Regions from separate parts of the Clostridioides sp. LIBA-7602 genome, predicted to be linked through region 1. Evidence: riboswitches for the same ligand, from Rfam matches in the RefSeq annotation. Region 1 holds a riboswitch; each other region holds the start of a gene.

The links. Region 1 has a riboswitch for cobalamin ahead of ACTG45_RS02240 (energy-coupling factor ABC transporter permease). Riboswitches for the same ligand answer to the same signal wherever they lie in the genome.
Region 2: linked by a shared signal. The riboswitch ahead of ACTG45_RS16390 (ABC transporter substrate-binding protein) and the one ahead of ACTG45_RS02240 (energy-coupling factor ABC transporter permease) in region 1 are both predicted to bind cobalamin.
Region 3: linked by a shared signal. The riboswitch ahead of ACTG45_RS18500 (cobyric acid synthase) and the one ahead of ACTG45_RS02240 (energy-coupling factor ABC transporter permease) in region 1 are both predicted to bind cobalamin.
Region 4: linked by a shared signal. The riboswitch ahead of ACTG45_RS16825 (ABC transporter substrate-binding protein) and the one ahead of ACTG45_RS02240 (energy-coupling factor ABC transporter permease) in region 1 are both predicted to bind cobalamin.

What each region holds. Positions count from the first base shown of each region.
Region 1 covers NZ_CP196991.1:395,822-400,159, forward strand. The annotation lists gene ACTG45_RS02235 (vWA domain-containing protein) at 1-829, shown strand, start outside; cobalamin riboswitch at 962-1,154, shown strand; gene ACTG45_RS02240 (energy-coupling factor ABC transporter permease) at 1,339-2,091, shown strand; gene ACTG45_RS02245 (energy-coupling factor ABC transporter substrate-binding protein) at 2,081-2,365, shown strand; gene cbiQ (cobalt ECF transporter T component CbiQ) at 2,368-3,066, shown strand; gene ACTG45_RS02255 (energy-coupling factor ABC transporter ATP-binding protein) at 3,059-3,877, shown strand; gene ACTG45_RS02260 (DUF3553 domain-containing protein) at 4,132-4,338, shown strand, end outside.
Region 2 covers NZ_CP196991.1:3,501,470-3,505,807, forward strand. The annotation lists gene ACTG45_RS16390 (ABC transporter substrate-binding protein) at 1-1,075, opposite strand, end outside; cobalamin riboswitch at 1,304-1,485, opposite strand; gene ACTG45_RS16395 (dihydrodipicolinate synthase family protein) at 1,624-2,517, opposite strand; gene ACTG45_RS16400 (fumarylacetoacetate hydrolase family protein) at 2,599-3,501, opposite strand; gene ACTG45_RS16405 (UxaA family hydrolase) at 3,550-4,338, opposite strand, start outside.
Region 3 covers NZ_CP196991.1:3,993,555-3,997,892, reverse strand. The annotation lists gene cobU (bifunctional adenosylcobinamide kinase/adenosylcobinamide-phosphate guanylyltransferase) at 1-489, shown strand, start outside; gene cobS (adenosylcobinamide-GDP ribazoletransferase) at 499-1,272, shown strand; gene ACTG45_RS18505 (histidine phosphatase family protein) at 1,293-1,907, shown strand; cobalamin riboswitch at 1,963-2,141, shown strand; gene ACTG45_RS18500 (cobyric acid synthase) at 2,257-3,771, shown strand; gene ACTG45_RS18495 (cobyrinic acid a,c-diamide synthase CobB) at 3,811-4,338, shown strand, end outside.
Region 4 covers NZ_CP196991.1:3,600,791-3,605,128, reverse strand. The annotation lists gene ACTG45_RS16835 (DEAD/DEAH box helicase) at 1-1,331, shown strand, start outside; gene ACTG45_RS16830 ((deoxy)nucleoside triphosphate pyrophosphohydrolase) at 1,350-1,739, opposite strand; cobalamin riboswitch at 1,906-2,071, shown strand; gene ACTG45_RS16825 (ABC transporter substrate-binding protein) at 2,219-3,799, shown strand; gene ACTG45_RS16820 (ABC transporter permease) at 3,799-4,338, shown strand, end outside.

The sequences.
Region 1 (4,338 bases):
ACTAAAATATGTAACAAGACAAAAAGAAAATAATTTAGGAAAATTTAGAGAACATGCTAGAATGTATAGACAGCAGATAAAAAGATTAAAAGAAAGTTTAGCTAGAATTTTAATAGAAGAAAATGCTAAAACTAGAGTGTACTCTGATTGTGGCACTATATTAGCAAATAGAGCTTGGAGAGTGGGTAGAAGTAATAATAATAAAATATTTTATAAAGATATAGAAAATGAAAAAGGGAAATATGTTATTGATATATTATTGGATGCAAGTGGTTCTCAAAGTAGAAATCAAGGAAATGTAGCAATTCAGGCTTATATAATAGCAAATGCTCTAACAGAAGTTGGTATACCAAATAGAGTTATGGGATTCTCTAGTTTTTTAGACTATACAATATTAAAAAGATTTAAAGATTATGATGATAGTTTAAAAAATAGTGAAAATATCTTTGAATACTTTTGTGCGGGTAATAATAGAGATGGTTTAGCTATAAAATCCATATGTAGTGGTCTAATAAATAGAGATGAAGAAAATAAAATTTTGATAGTTCTTAGTGATGGAAGACCAAATGATGTAAAGATAGGAAAAAATAGTGAGAGAACCTTAAGAGGAGAAAAAGCTTATAGAGGTATAATTGGTTTGAGAGATACAGCAAATGAAGTAAGAAAGGCTAGAAAACAAAATATATTGGTATTAGGAGTATTTACAGGGAAAGAATCAGAGCTTGAAGCTGAAAGATTAATATATGGAAATGATTTTATATATTCAAAAGATATAACTAGATTTTCTGATGTGGTTTCAATGTATTTGAAGAAGATAATTAGAAATTAATTAAAGTTGTAAAAAATAATTTATATACATAAAAATATAAAAACAAATAAAATCTGTAAAAAATGTAGAAATTTTCACAGAAAAGGTATACAATGATTTATATAGAAAATGATTTAAGAATAATTTAAAAATTAAATATATAATATTATAGGTTCTTCAAGCAAGATTAATAGGGAAAAAGGTTAAATTCCTTTACAGCCCCCGCTACTGTGATGCAGACGAAACTTTTGTTAGCCACTATGATGATATATTTTTATATTTCATGGGAAGGAAGAGGAGTAGGAAGAAGCTAAGTCAGGAGACCTGCCTAAAATATTAAAGTAATTTCTTCGGGGATGGAGAAAGTTTCTTATAATAATTATACAGATATGTTTATTTTATGTGTTTGTATTTGGATTGTCAAAAATTAGAAGCCTAACCATCGAGTTAGGCTTTTTTATTTTTAAAATAAATCAGACATGTATTATTTATATTTTAATTATTAGAAAAGGGAGAGAGGGGATAGTAAAATGAAACAAAATATCAAATTAGGGGTTATAGCTGCACTTATGTTAATCATTTTAACTCCAGTTACATCAAATGCAATGCACATAATGGAAGGGTACTTACCAGTAAAATGGTCTATAGCATGGGGAGTTATATTTATACCATTTTTCTTAGTAGGACTAAAATCGATAGGAAAAATAGTAAAGCAAGACCCTAAAAAGAAAGTATTATTAGCACTATGTGGAGCATTTGTATTTGTGTTGTCAGCACTAAAAATACCTTCAGTAACAGGAAGTTGTTCACATCCTACTGGAGTAGGTCTTGGAGCAATAATGTTTGGACCAAGTGTAATGTTTGTTCTTGGAACTATAGTTTTAATATTCCAAGCATTACTATTAGCGCATGGAGGAATAACTACTTTAGGAGCTAATGCTTTTTCAATGGCTATTATAGGACCAATTATATCATTCTTAATATTTAAAGCATTAAAGAAAAAAGACGGAAATAATGCAATACCAGTATTTCTTGCAGCAGCAATAGGAGATTTGGCTACATATACGATAACTTCGATACAGTTAGCACTGGCTTTTCCAGACCCATCAGGTGGAGTGATGGCTTCAGCAATTAAGTTTTTAGGAATTTTCTTTATGACTCAAATACCAATAGCAATAGCAGAAGGTATACTTACTGTAATTGTATATAACTTAGTTACAGAAAATGGAGAAAAAAGCATACTAGAAAATAATGATAAAGGAGTTAAAGCTAATGAGTGCTAAAACAAAAACGAAAACTAATATATTACTACTTTTATTAGTAGTGGCTCTTATTATATTCCCATTACTTGTTAACTCAGGTGCTGAATATGGAGGAGCAGATGGTGAAGCTGAAAGTGAAATTACTAAAATAAATCCAGATTATGAACCATGGTTTAGTAGTCCATATGAGCCACCAAGTGGAGAAATAGAAAGTTTATTATTCTCTGCACAAGCGGCATTAGGTGCAGGTGTAATAGGATACATATTAGGTGTTCAAAAAGGAAAGAGAAGTTAATTATGCTTATAATTGATAAATATGCATATACAAATAGATTAAGTAAAGTAAATCCAAATAAAAAAGTAGTCATAGGAGTAATCTTTCTGATTGCTTCTATGGTAATAAAAAATATATTTGTTTTAAGTGGAATTATGATTTTAATGAGTATTTTAGTTGTTTGTGTGGCTGGAATAGATTTAAAGAATTATTTAAAATTACTCAGAATACCAATGTACTTTTTATTTCTTAGTATAGGAATAACTCTTGTAAATATATCTTTTAATAAGGCAGACTTATTATACAGTTTTAAAATTTTTAGTTTCAATGTAGGAATATCAAAAGCATCTATTGACATGTCTATTCACGTGTTATTTAGAGCTATGTCTTGTTTGACTTGTGTGTATTTTTGTATACTTACAACACCTTTTAATCAATTAATATTCTTCTTTAAAAAAATGCATTTGCCTGATACTTTTGTTGAATTATCAATGTTAATATATAGGTTTATATTCATATTTTTAGAGGAATTCTCAGAAATATATAAATCACAAGAACTAAGATTTGGGTACATAAATTTAAAAACTTCATATAAATCCTTAGGAATTCTTGGAAGTATGCTGTACAAAAGACTTATGACAAGGTATGATGATATGTGCATATCATTAGACATAAAATTGTATGATGGTAAATTTCACATAGTAGGGGATAATGATGTTTAAAATAAATAATTTAACTTATCAATATGAAAAGAATGCTAATGCATTATTAAACATTAATATGGATTTCTCAAAGGGAAATGTTATAGGTATAATAGGTTCAAATGGTTCAGGAAAATCAACATTATTTATGAATTTAATGGGTATATTAAAACCTACATCTGGAGAAATTCTTTTTAAAGAAGAAAAATTAAAATATGATAAAAAAAGTTTGTATAATCTTAGAAAAAATGTGGGTATTGTCTTTCAAGACCCAGAAAAACAAATTTTCTATTCAAAAGTATACGACGATATAGCATTTGCAATGAGAAATATTGGTATAGATGAAAAAACAATTAAAGAGAGAATAAACAAAGCTCTAGTAGCTGTTAATGGAATAGATTTTATAGATAGACCAGTACATTTTTTAAGTTATGGTCAGAAAAAAAGGGTAGCAATAGCATCAGTTATAGCAATGGAAAATGAAATTATATTGCTTGATGAGCCTACAGCTGGTTTAGACCCAGTAAGTACTAGGTCTATTGTAGATATAATAAAGGGATTGAATAAAGATAATATAAAAATAGTAATATCCAGTCATGATATGAATCTAATGTATGAAATATGCGATTACATATATGTATTGGATAAGGGGATTTTAATTGATGAAGGAAAAGCAGAAGACGTATTTGTAAATGAAAATAACATTATACAAGCTGGCTTAGAATCCCCATGGTTAGTAAAGATACATAAAAATATGAATCTACCTTTATTTAAGAAAGAAGAAGATTTGTATAAGTACTGGAAAGAAAGAGAACTTAATACAAACAAATAATTAAGCCCTAAACCTATTTTAAAAAAATAGATTTATATATAATAACCCTTAACCTAGACCCCTTAAAGGTGCCTTATGATTCCCCAAATCATAAGGTTATTTTTTTTATTAAGTAGTAAAATAAATTATGTGGAAAAGTGTTATTTAATTGTAATATATTGGAAATAATCTATTAGTATAATACATAATTATAATTTGAAGTAATTCATATTTTAGATTAAAATATATTTATGGCTGTTAACAGGAGGAGAAATATGAATTTAGATACATTAAATCCTGCTCAAAGAGAAGCAGTAGAAAAGACTGAGGGTCCAGTACTTATACTGGCTGGAGCTGGTTCAGGTAAAACTAAGGTATTAACAACAAGAATGGCATATCTTATAGAAGATAAAGGTGTACAACCACCAAATATATTAGCTATAACATTTACAAACAAAGCTGCAAATGAAATGAGAGAGAGA
Region 2 (4,338 bases), 1.2 Mb from region 1:
ACATCTCAACTAAATCTACTATTAATTCATCAGTCTTATCTACTGATTGATAATAATCTGGAGCAAATACCCACAAGTTACCATTTTTTACAACATTCAAATCAGCCAATACAGGTGCACTAGATTTTATAGACTCTAAGTTTGGTGCATAATCTGAGCTTGATGAGTATACAAATATATCTGCATCCTTTGCAACTTCATGTAGTTGTTCAATACTCACTCTTCCTTCATTTGAATCCATTGAAGCACATGCATTTATTCCACCAGCCATTCTTATCATATTATCTACATATGAATCTTTAGGTGCTACATAAGCATTTCCTTCATATACAGATGCCCATACTACCTTAGGCTTGTCTTTGTTTTTTATTTTTTTACTTACTTCTTCTATCTTTTGTACTGTCTTATTTAATTCACTAGTGGCTATATCTTCTTTATCATAAAATGCAGCTATTAAGCTTGTCCATTCCATTCTTCCAAATGGATTTTGCTCTTTATATTCATTATCTACAACATAGTTAAGTCCTAATTCTTTTAGTTTATCAATAAATTTTGTATCAGCTTCTGATAAACCACTACTAACTATAGTTAAATCAGGGTTTAAGTCTACTATTTTTTCATAATCTGGTGCTAAGTTTGAACCAACATAATGTATCTTTCCGTCCTTCATCAAATCTTTAATTTCTTTGATAGTCCAATACTGTTCCTCTGTTGTTACTGCTTTTATGCTATCTAGCTCACCTATTGTTCTTAGAGAACAGGCTTGTGTTGTAGATGCTATTAAGACATTATCTACAGGTGTTCTAACTATATTAGCATTTTTATACTTTTCAGGAACTTCAATTTTTTTAGGAATTAAAATTAGTTCTCTTTTATCTCCATCAGTTACTTTTTTAATTCCATCCTCTAAGTCTTCAACACTAAACCCACTTGCATATTTTAATTCTAACTTCTTACCACTACTAACTTGTGCATTCTCTTTATCATTTTTACTACATCCTATAAGACCTCCTACTAAAAGAACTATCATAATACTTAGAAAAAATTGCTTTAAAACATTTACTTTAAATTTCATCTCTTTCACTCCAATATTTTATTTTTTATAAGTGGTTAAAAATTCTAATAACATATACTTTTAAAATATATCTCATTAGAACTATATTAAAGTCATCTTTAATAATTATAACCTTTTAATAAAATAAAAAACTTCTCCTAATTTAGAAAGGAGAAGTTTATATATCAATTTTACAAAAAATGAATTGATATTTCATTTTATTATAAATTACAATTTCCACCCTAAACTGAACCTATGTAATACTGGGCAGGTCTCCTGACTCACGGCTTTTCCTCTATCATCCTTCCCAAAATCTATTACACATCTCAGTGGATTTTGATTTCGTATCCGTATACAGTAGCGGGGGCTGTAGTGAATTTACATCACTTTCCCTATTAAACTAATAAGTACCCTAGTATCATTTTATTTAATTTTTATTAACATAATTGTAGTTTATTGTTGACCACTTTGCAAGGTTGATTTAACATATAAAAAAAAGAGTGCTTAAAATGACTATAAAAATCAGTTTAAAACACTCTTCGTTTTTTACTATATATCTAATTAACCAGTTAACATATATTTAATTCATTCATTAATTTTTTAATCTCATATACTTGATTTTCATTTGGCTTTATAAAAGGTGCAGTCATGTAATCACTCACTTGTAAGCCTCTAATATTCATTGCTTTTTTCATTGCTGGTATAAATGGGTTTGTTATTAAATAAAAATCCATAGCTTTATTTATATATTTTTGAATTTCTATAACCTTATCCATATCTCTATTATTATAAGCTTCTGCCCATTTTGAACAAACTTCTGGAATTAAATTTGATAGACCTCCTATACAACCTGCTCCTCCAGACATTAGATTATGTATAAAGTTTTCATCATAACCACTATATATCTTAAAATCTGGAAACTCTGCTTTCATAGTATTTATTAAATCTCTAGTGTGTCCCATCAAAGTTACTGTATCCTTATAACCAACTATATTTTTATGCTTTCTTACAAGTCTTAATGTAAGTTCTGGACTCAAATCATAACCAGTTCTATCTGGATAATTATATAGATATATTTCAGCTTCTGTATTTTTAGCTATTTCGCTATAAAACAACTCAATACTGTCATCATCAAGAGAGAAATAATAAGGGCTTATTATCATAACTCCATCTGCTCCACTATTATGTGCATAATTTGAAAGCTCTATAGACTCTTTTATACTCATACGGCTTGTACCTATAAACACTTTTACTCTCTTATTAACATGATTAATTACTAAATCTATAAGTTCTTTTTGCATATCCATAGACATATTAAAGAACTCTCCAGTACTTCCCATTACAACTAGGCCATCTACTCCTCCATCTATAAGATGGTCATAGACTTTCTTATTTCCTTCTTTATCTAAATTTCCTTCTTCATCAAATATTGTAACCACTGGTGTCAAAAATTCTGCTTTCATAATTTAAACTCCTAAAATTTATTTTAATATGTTCATTTAATACATTCAGGTTCTGCCTTAACATTACCTATATTAAAACATTTACTTAATGTAATTTCTTAAAATTCCAATACTTTCAACCTCACATTCAATTACATCTCCACTACTCATATATCGAGGAGGTGAAAAACCCATACCAACTCCAGAAGGTGTACCAGTAGCTATAATATCTCCAGCCTCTAAAGTCATACCTTTTGAAAGTTCTGAAACTATGTCTGAAATGTCTGATATGAATAACCTTGTATTAGAATTTTGTCTTTCTTCACCATTTACTCTACTGCATACCTTAAGTTTTACAGGAAAAGAAATTGCACTTTTATGTACGATACATGGCCCTAAAGATGTAAATGTATCTAATCCCTTTCCTCTAAACCATTGAACATGCTCTTTTTGTAACTTTCTAGCAGAAATATCATTTATAACAGTGTATCCAAAGATATAATCTTCGACCTCTTCTTTTTTAATATTAACACCTGTTTTACCTATTACTACTCCAAGTTCAACTTCATAGTCTAATTGACTATTTATATCAAAATGACCATCTATCTTATCTTCTGGGCCTATAGCTTTTGTAACACGTTTTGTAAAATAGACTGTTTTTTGTGGTTTTTCAAAACTATCATCAAAGTGAGTTTGAGTTTCTTCAAGATGGTCTTTATAGTTCACTCCCACACATAAAATATCGTGTATAGGTTTTTCTATAGGAACATGTATAATACATTCTTCTCTTTTAAAAACATCATAATTATGGAATATATCTTCCTTTATAGTACTTTTCAGTCTAATGATATCGTCTTGAGATATATTTTGAATTAAATCATTTAAGTTCTTAAAAGATTTGCTAAGATTTAAGGAATTAATATCTATAATAAATAATTCATCTTTAGAAAAAACTCCTATTCTTTTACATTCATTTTTTCCTTCAGTAAAACTGACAAACTTCATAATCTCACCCTTTATTAAAATTCTATGTATTCGTTTTTTAATTAAATCTTATACATAGTTACATACTCTAGCTATTGCCATTTCAGTATATCCAAGAGACTCAGCCTTTGATTGTTTTCCATTTGCTACATCTACAATCATATTTAATAAATCATCTGTTAATTCTTCCATTGTTTGTGGACCATATATAACTGGGCTAGCATCAAAATCCATATTGTCTTCCATATTTGCAAAAGTTATTTTGTTTCCAGTTATCTTTATTACAGGAGCTATTGGATTTCCTGATGGAGTTCCTCTACCTGTACTAAATACTACTATTTGAGCTCCTCCTGCAACCATACCAGCGACAGATGAAGCATCATTTCCAGGTGTATCCATTATAACAAGACCTTTTTTATCAATCTGTTTAGCATAATCATACACTTCACTTATTGGTCTATGACCACCTTTATGTATACAACCTAGTGATTTTTCTTCCAAGCTTGTCAAGCCACCAGCTATATTTCCAGGAGATGGATTTCCTTCTCTTACCTCTTCTCCAACTAATTTTAACGAATTTTCATATCTATGCACTATATGTAATATTTTTTCTTTTACTTCTTCATTTACTGCTCTTCTAGCTAATATATGCTCTGCTCCTATAAATTCAGTAGTTTCACTTAAAATTGATGTTGCTCCTAAATCAACAAGTCTATCACTTAATTCACCTATTAGTGGATTTGCTGCTAATCCACTTGTTGGGTCAGACCCTCCACACTCAGTTCCTAGTATAATCTCAGATATTGGGAATTCTTCTTTTCTAAGTAAAGATGCCTCTTGAGCCATTTCTCTAGCATA
Region 3 (4,338 bases), 670 kb from region 1:
AACAGGAATAATAATACAGCTTATATAGCAACTTCTATTCCATTTGATGATGAAATGAAAGATAGAGTAAAAAAACATCAAGAGAATAGACCTAGAAATTGGAATACATATGAAATATATGAAGATATATATTCCATAATTAGACAGCTATACAAAGAACATGAAACTGTTATACTAGATTGTGTGACATTATTAGTAAATAATCTAATGTTTAAACACAATCTAAATATAGAAGAGTCTACTCAAGAAGAAATAAACAAATTGGAAGAGTACATAAAAGAACAAGTTAGAAAACTTATTGAAGAAATAGAAAAAACAAATCTATACTTTGTGTTTGTGACAAATGAATTAGGTATGGGAATTGTTCCTGGGAATAAACTTAGTAGGATATATGCCGATATTGTAGGTCGTATAAATCAATACATAGCATCAAAAAGTAATGAAGTTTATTTTGTAGTTAGTGGAATACCCATGAAAATAAAGGAGTAGTATGTATCTATGAAAAGATTTATTTTAATACTACAGTTTTTAACAAGGATACCTATAAAATTAAATGTAGGATTTGATGATGAATTTTATAAATCAATAGTATATTTTCCACTTGTAGGTTTTGTCATTGGCATATTAACCTACTTAGTAGGATGGATTTCTATACTATTATTTGAGCCATTTATAGCTTCTATAATAATAACTTTAGCTGGTGTTTTAATTACTGGAGGTCTCCATATAGATGGATTAGGAGATACATTTGATGCAATATACAGTTATAGAGATAAAGAAAAAATGCTTGAAATAATGAAAGATTCAAGATTGGGCACAAATTCACTTTTAGCAATTATGTTTGTACTTTTATTAAAGGTTGGATTCATATACAATATAATAAGTAATAACTCATTATGGATTATAATATTTATGCCAATGATTGCAAGATTAGGAGTAATGTTATTGACATATAAAACTGTGACACCAAGAGAAAAAGGAATGGGAAATTTATTTATAGGTAAATTGACTACAAGTATGTTAATGACAGCTATAATATACACATTTTTAATAGTTATTCTTATTACTAAATTTATATTATTATTACCTAATATAGTGTTGATTAAAATATTAGGTTCAGCTATAGTAGTTTTTATATTTATAATATTATTCAAAAAACATATTTATAAAAAGATTGATGGAGTAACAGGAGATATATTAGGTTGTGGAATAGAACTTTCAGAACTTTTATATTTGATTTATATATATTTGTTAATTTTTATGTTTTTTTAAAACTAAAAAGTGGTGATAATATGATAAGATTAATATTAATAAGACATGCATTGACAAATGATAATAAAAAAGGAAGATTATCAGGTCACATAAATAGTTGTATTAGTGAAGAAGGTAAATTGCAAATAAATAAAATTACTAAATATCTAAGTCATGAAAATATAGACAGAATTTACACGACGCCATCTTCACGTACTAAGGATACAATAGAAAAAATATCAAGATTAAAGTTAATAGAAATAGAAGAAAAAGAAACTCTAAGAGAAATTAGTTTTGGAGACTTTGAAGGAATAACTTTTGAGGAAATTAAAGTCAAATATCCCAAAGAATTCGAAAAAATGATAGAAGAAGGTAACAACTATAGATATCCAAGTGGAGAAAGTCTTATAGACTCTTATAAAAGAGTGGCAAAAGAGATTGATAATATAATTTTAGAAAATGATAGTCATTCAGATATAAAAACAATACTTATATGTTCTCATGCAGGAACAATAAGAAATATAATAACACATTTGATTTCTGGTAGTTATAAATATCATTGGAACTTTAAAATTGATAATGCGTCTATTACGGTTTTAGAAGTTAATAGTGGATTTACTGTAGTAGATAAAATGAATTTTACAGATTTTATATAATTTAATTGAAATTAAGTATTATAATATATGTCTGTAAGAATATCAATGAAAATAGAATATTAGATTAAAATTAGGTTCTTAATTATATGTTAAAAGGGAAAAAGGTTAGATGCCTTTGCAGCCCCCGCTACTGTGAAACCAACGAAACTATAAATACCACTGTCAATTTGATGGGAAGGTTATAGAAGTAGGATGAAGTTAAGCCAGGATACCTGCCTAATTTAATTTAAAACAAGAGGTCTTCGGGGTGAAAGATTTTTAATTAATACGTATAAAAGTCCTATCTTTAGAAGCATTAGGACTTTTTTTATTTGTCTTTTAGTAAATTTTAACAAGGAGGGGTTAGAAAGTGGGGAAAAAAATAATGCTACAAGGAACAGCATCGAATGTAGGTAAAAGTATCTTAGTAGCAGGGCTGTGTAGAATATTTAAACAAGATGGTTATACTGTTGCTCCTTTTAAATCTCAGAATATGGCTTTAAATTCTTTTATAACTAAAGAAGGATTAGAAATGGGAAGAGCACAAGTGTTTCAAGCAGAAGCGGCGAAAATAGAGCCAATAGCTGATATGAATCCAGTTTTATTAAAACCTTCTGGAAATAACAAAAGTCAAGTTATTGTAAGAGGGAAGGTTATAGGGGAAATGCCATCTTCTCAATATCATGATTATAAACTGGAATTGGTAGATGTATTGAAGGATACCTTTGATAGTTTAAATTCAATCTATGATATTGTGGTTATGGAAGGTGCAGGTAGTAATGCAGAGATAAATTTAAAAGATAGAGATATCTCTAATATGGGTATGGCAGAAATAGCGGATGCACCTGTAATAATAGTTGGAGATATTGATAGAGGTGGAGTATTTGCATCACTGGTAGGAACAATGCTTTTATTAAGTGAAGATGAGAAAAAAAGAGTAAAAGGAGTAATAATTAATAAATTTAGAGGCAAAAAAGAGCTTTTACAAGATGGAGTAAAGATGTTAGAGGACATCATAAAAGTACCAGTTATAGGTGTAGTTCCTTATACAGATATAAAAATAGAAGATGAAGATAGTGTGACTACTAGATTCAAGAAAAAAATGAATAAAAGCGATATACACATAGAAATAATTAGAACTCCACATATGTCTAACTTTACAGACTTCAATATATTTGAGACGCAAGAAGATGTAAGTATTAGGTATGTAGATTATGGGGAATCTTTAGGAAATCCCGATATGGTAATAATACCTGGAACTAAAAGTACTATAGATGATTTAACATATATAAGAAAAAGTGGTCTTGAGTCACAAATTAAAAATTTATATAGTCAGGGTAAATTGATATTTGGTATATGTGGTGGATATCAAATGCTAGGTAAAAAATTAAAAGACCCTTACCATGTTGAAAGTGAAATTGAAGAAGTTGATGGTATAGGTCTCTTAGATACAGAAACAATATTTGAGAAAGAAAAAACTACAACACAGGTAGAAGCTACTATTGTTGAATGTACTGGTGAATATATGAATGGCCTTAAAGGTAAGAAAGTCAAAGGTTATGAAATCCATATGGGTATTACAAATCGAGGTAATGGTGTAAGAAGCTTGGACCTGATAACAAAAAAACTGGATGAAGAAGTGAATTATACTGAAGGAAGCATAAATAAAGATGGGAATGTAATCGGAACTTATCTTCATGGAATTTTCGATGAAATAAGTTTTACAAGGAAAATTTTAAATAATATAAGAATGAAAAAAGGTCTACAAGAATTAGAAAGCAAGGTAAACTCTTTTGATGAATTTAAAGATAAAGAATATGATAAATTGGCTGATTTTTTGAGAGAGCATTTAGATATAGAAAAAATATATGAGATTATGAAATAATAATGATTCTGTATTTATAATTTAGGTAGGAGGTGTATTATGAAAAAAATTTTAATTGCAGGTACTAGTAGTGGAGTAGGTAAGACGACAATATCATTAGGGATAATGCAAGCTTTAGTCAAGAGAAATATGAAAGTACAGCCATATAAAGTAGGGCCAGATTATATAGACCCTTCATACCACACTTTTATAACTGGAAGACATTCCAGAAATCTAGATTCTTATATGTTAGATGACGAAAAAATAAAGTATATAGTAAATAAGTCCTCAAAGGATGCAGAGATTTCAGTAATAGAAGGTGTTATGGGGTTGTATGATGGTTTTGGAATAGATTTAGATAACTGTACAAGTTCACATACTTCGAAAGTGTTAAAATCACCTGTTATATTAGTTATAAATGGAAAATCTATGGCAGCATCTAGTGCTGCTATGGTACTAGGATATAAGGAATTAGATAAAGATGTAAATATAAAAGGTGTCATAGTAAATAATGTTAAGACTAATAGCCATTATCAAATAATTAAGAGTTCTATAGAGAAATATTGTAATGTTGAAGTATTGGGATAT
Region 4 (4,338 bases), 1.1 Mb from region 1:
TAATGTTACGACCTACTGCATCTCCTATAATATTTATTCAACAATTAGGGAGAGGACTTAGAAAAAGTGGAGATAAAGAATTTTTAACAGTACTTGATTTTATAGGAAATCATAATAAGACATTTTTAATAGCTATAGCTTTAAATGGTGCAAGATATTATGATAAGGATAGTATAAAAGTAGCTGTAAGTACTGATTTTGCTAATATACCAGGATGTACTCATATTCAAATTGATGAGATTTCCAAGGAAAGGATTCTAACACAAATTGATGGAGAAAATTTCAGGTCAGCACAATATTTGAGAGAAGAGTATAATCAGTTCAAAATATTATGTGGAGGAAAAGTACCATATTTGTTATTAGATTATATAAAATTTGATGGCTCACCAGACCCAGTTAAGTTTATAGATAAAGATGGGACCTATTTAAGTTTTGTAGGTAAAACAGAAAAGGATGATAGTATTAAAACTTTATTAATGGATGAAGATTTTGAAAAAATATTAAGAGAATTAAATACTAGTCTACCTTTAAAAAGAATAAATGAATTTATTATACTTAAATATTTATTAAATCATGATAGTATTAGCATAGAAATAGCAAGTAATGAAATATTGAAGTATATTAATAAAGTAGACCATGATAGTATAATTCATGCTTTTGAATGTTTAAATCATCAATATTGTGATTCATCAATAATAAAAAATAAGGTTAAACTAATAGAGTATGAAAGGAATACTTTATATAGAAGTAGTATATTTAATCAAATAATTAATGATAAAAAATATAGAAAATATATAGAGGATGCTATTAATTATGGTATTATTAGATATGAAAAAGAGTTCAAAGAAGATTATTATGGAGTACCATTCTTAAAGTTATATGAACAGTACAAAATGATTGATATAGCATTACTTTCTAATTATAGAAAGATTCATTCTTCATTTAGGGGTAGTGGACTTTTAGCTAATGGGAATGAATATTTCCTGTTTATCGATTTGCATAAGGAAGAAGGAATAGACGAAAGAATAAACTATAAGGATAAATTTTTAAATCAAAATTATTTTCAGTGGCAATCTCCAAATTCTACACGACAGTTGACTGATAGAGGTAAGAATTTAATTCATAATAAAGATAGAAAAGTTAACTTACATTTATTTGTGAGAAAATATAAAGAAATAGATAAGAAGGCACAGCCATATATTTATATAGGTAAAGGTGACACTGTAGAATACAGTGGGGAGAAACCTATAACAATGAAAATAAAACTTCATCAAGAAGTTCCTGTTAAAATATATAGAGAATTTATAAAAAAAGTAGAGATAATGAAATAGGGATATATCAATATATCCCTATTTCATTATCTCTTTTACAATAGGGATATCTGCAGGAGCCCATACTAAAGAGCTTAAATTTTCCTTTGCAAGGAAAACTAACTTAGAATGTTCATTAGGAGTAAGAAACCTTTCTATTAATGAACATTTTATACCAATTAAGTTTACTATAATTTTTTCATATTCATGAGTGTTTTCAGCAAATATAATATCTGCTTTTACTTTACAACTTAATTCTTCTTGTATTTCTCTTTCTATTGCATCAAATAAAGATTCCCCTTCTTTAACCTTTCCACCTGGAAATTCCCAGTGATTTGGTAGAGACATATTTGGGGCTCTAAGAGCGCATAGAATTTCATTATCCTTATTTTCTATAATTGCAGCAACAACTTTTATTGTTTTTTTCAACTAAATCACCTCATAAAATAAAATACCATAATTAACAAATTTAAACAAATTTAAAATTATAGAGTTAATTGTAAGTACAATAGTGTATATCGTTTTTTGGAGGGGATTTACTTTACAAATAGTGATATATTTTGATTTAAGTTGACAATCCATATAAGATTGCATACAATTAAGTTAATAATTGAATAAACATATTTAAAGAGTAGGGAAGTTGGTGAAAGTCCAACACGAACCCATCACTGTAAGCATGAATAAATTCCTCATATCTACTATAGGTTACTTGGTAAGGTTGAGGTATAAAATGTAAGTCAGATACCTACATTAAATATTAGTAAATAAGTTTAGGGGGGAGCAACTAAATTTATTATTTTGTATATTGAATTTGGAAACTAAAGTATACATATTAAAATGGGATGTTATAGCATTATTTGCTATAACTTTTTTAATGCTCATATTTATAAATAAGGGGGAAGTATATCATGAGGAAGAATTTAAATGGGAAGCTGATTAGTATAGTTTTAACAGTTGTGTTAATGTTGTCCTTATTAGTTGGATGTGGCAAACCAAAAGAAAATAATGATGTTAGCAAGATGAATAATGAAAAGGAAGTAGTTTTAGCAGCAGCTAGGGATTTGGCTCCAGGAGAGCAAGATGCGTATTACACAAGTTCAATACTTTATGTCTGGGAGCCATTAATAGGGTTAAGCGATGACGGAAAACCAAAAGCTGAGCTTGCAGAGAAGTGGTCAAATTCAGATGATTATAAAGAATGGACATTTACAATAAAGAAAGGTGTAAAATTCCATGATGGAGTAGAATTAAATGCAGATTCAGTAGTAAAAAACTTTGAGCGTTATATGAGTATGAAAACTAAATCTTCGCCTTTTTATTCATTTGATATAGAAAAAACATATCCTAATTTACAAGATGTGAGTAAAGTTTCAGACTATGAAGTTAAACTTACTTTTAGTAAACCGATATCAACTTTAATATATAATATGGCTAGGTTTGGAAGTGCTATGTATAGTCCAGAGTGTTTTGATGTACAAACTGGAGATTTTACTAAATATGCACAAGGAACTGGGCCATTTAAAATAAAAGAAAGAGAAAAAGAACAATATGTTTTGTTAGAGAGAAATCAAGATTATTATGGAGAAAAAAGTAAAATTAAAAATGTAAGAGTAAACGTAATTAAAGATGCTCAAACTCGTTACACAGCACTTAAATCAGAAGAAATTATGGGTGTTATGGATTTAGGGGCAATTACTCCAGAGTTAGCTAGTGAACTAGTAAAGGATGAAAACTTTGAGATTAAATCGTCTCCATCAACAATAACTCAATTTATATCAACAAATGGTACTAGAGCACCGTTTAATAATGTGAAAATAAAAGAAGCTTTAAGTTTGCTGGTAGATAGAGAAACCATAGTAGATAAATTTTATGGAGGATACGGAACTCCAACTATGAATATATTGAATCAAGGTTCTCCTTTTGGTAAGGAAATTAAACCTGTTTATGATGCAGAAAAAGCAAAGAAAATAATAAAGGACGAACTAAATGGGGAAATAAAGGAGCTAGAGTTTATAATTCCATCTTATGGTGTAGACCGTTACCCATATAAAACTGTTGCTGAATATATACAATCTGTATTAAGTGAAGTTGGATTAAATTCTAAAATAACTATACTTGATGGAGCTGCTTTTAAGGAAGCACAAAAAACAGGAAATTATGATATAGCACTTCACACACAAGGGCTTCCAAATGCAGAACCATTTTCTATATTTGATAGTTATATGAGAAGTACAGGGTCAAGTAATATAGCTTATTCGTTAGGTTATAAGAACGAAAGAGCAGATGAGTTAATAGCTAAATTAGAAAAAACAATGAATTTAGATGAAAGAAGTAAAATATATGATGAACTTCAAGATATATCAGCAGAACATCCATCAGCTATACCATTATTTGAAGATGTTAACTTAATTGCCTATAATAAAAAAATAGCTGGGTACAAGCCGACATTATATGGAACTACATTAGTAAATATGGAGTGGAGTGAGTAGTGAAAAATTCATTTAAATATTTAATTAAAAGAATATTGATGACTATTCCTATTTTGGTAGGAATAACATTTCTAGCATTTATATTGGGTATTATAGCTCCTGGTGACCCAGCAGTTGAATATTTAAGCATGGATGGTGTTTCTGCTCCTACAGAAGAAGAAATAGAAATAGTTAGAGAAGAGTTAGGATTAAATGATAGTATTGTAGTTCAATATATTAATTGGACTAAAAAAGCTATAACTGGAGATTTAGGACTTTCCTATATCAAAAAGACATCTATCACAGAAGATATATTGAGAAGGTTGCCAATAACCTTCTCTTTATCTTTAATGGCTATGTTTTTTGTTATAGTATTATCTATACCATTAGCTATAATCATGGCTCTTAAAAAGGATTCAGCTATAGATAAGATTGGTACTTTTGTATCATTATTTCTGACTTCTATCCCAGGATTTTGGTTAGCAATTATCATGCTAGGTATATTTTGTGAAACTCTTAGGTGGCTACCTACGAGTGGGTATGGAACAATTAAACACTTA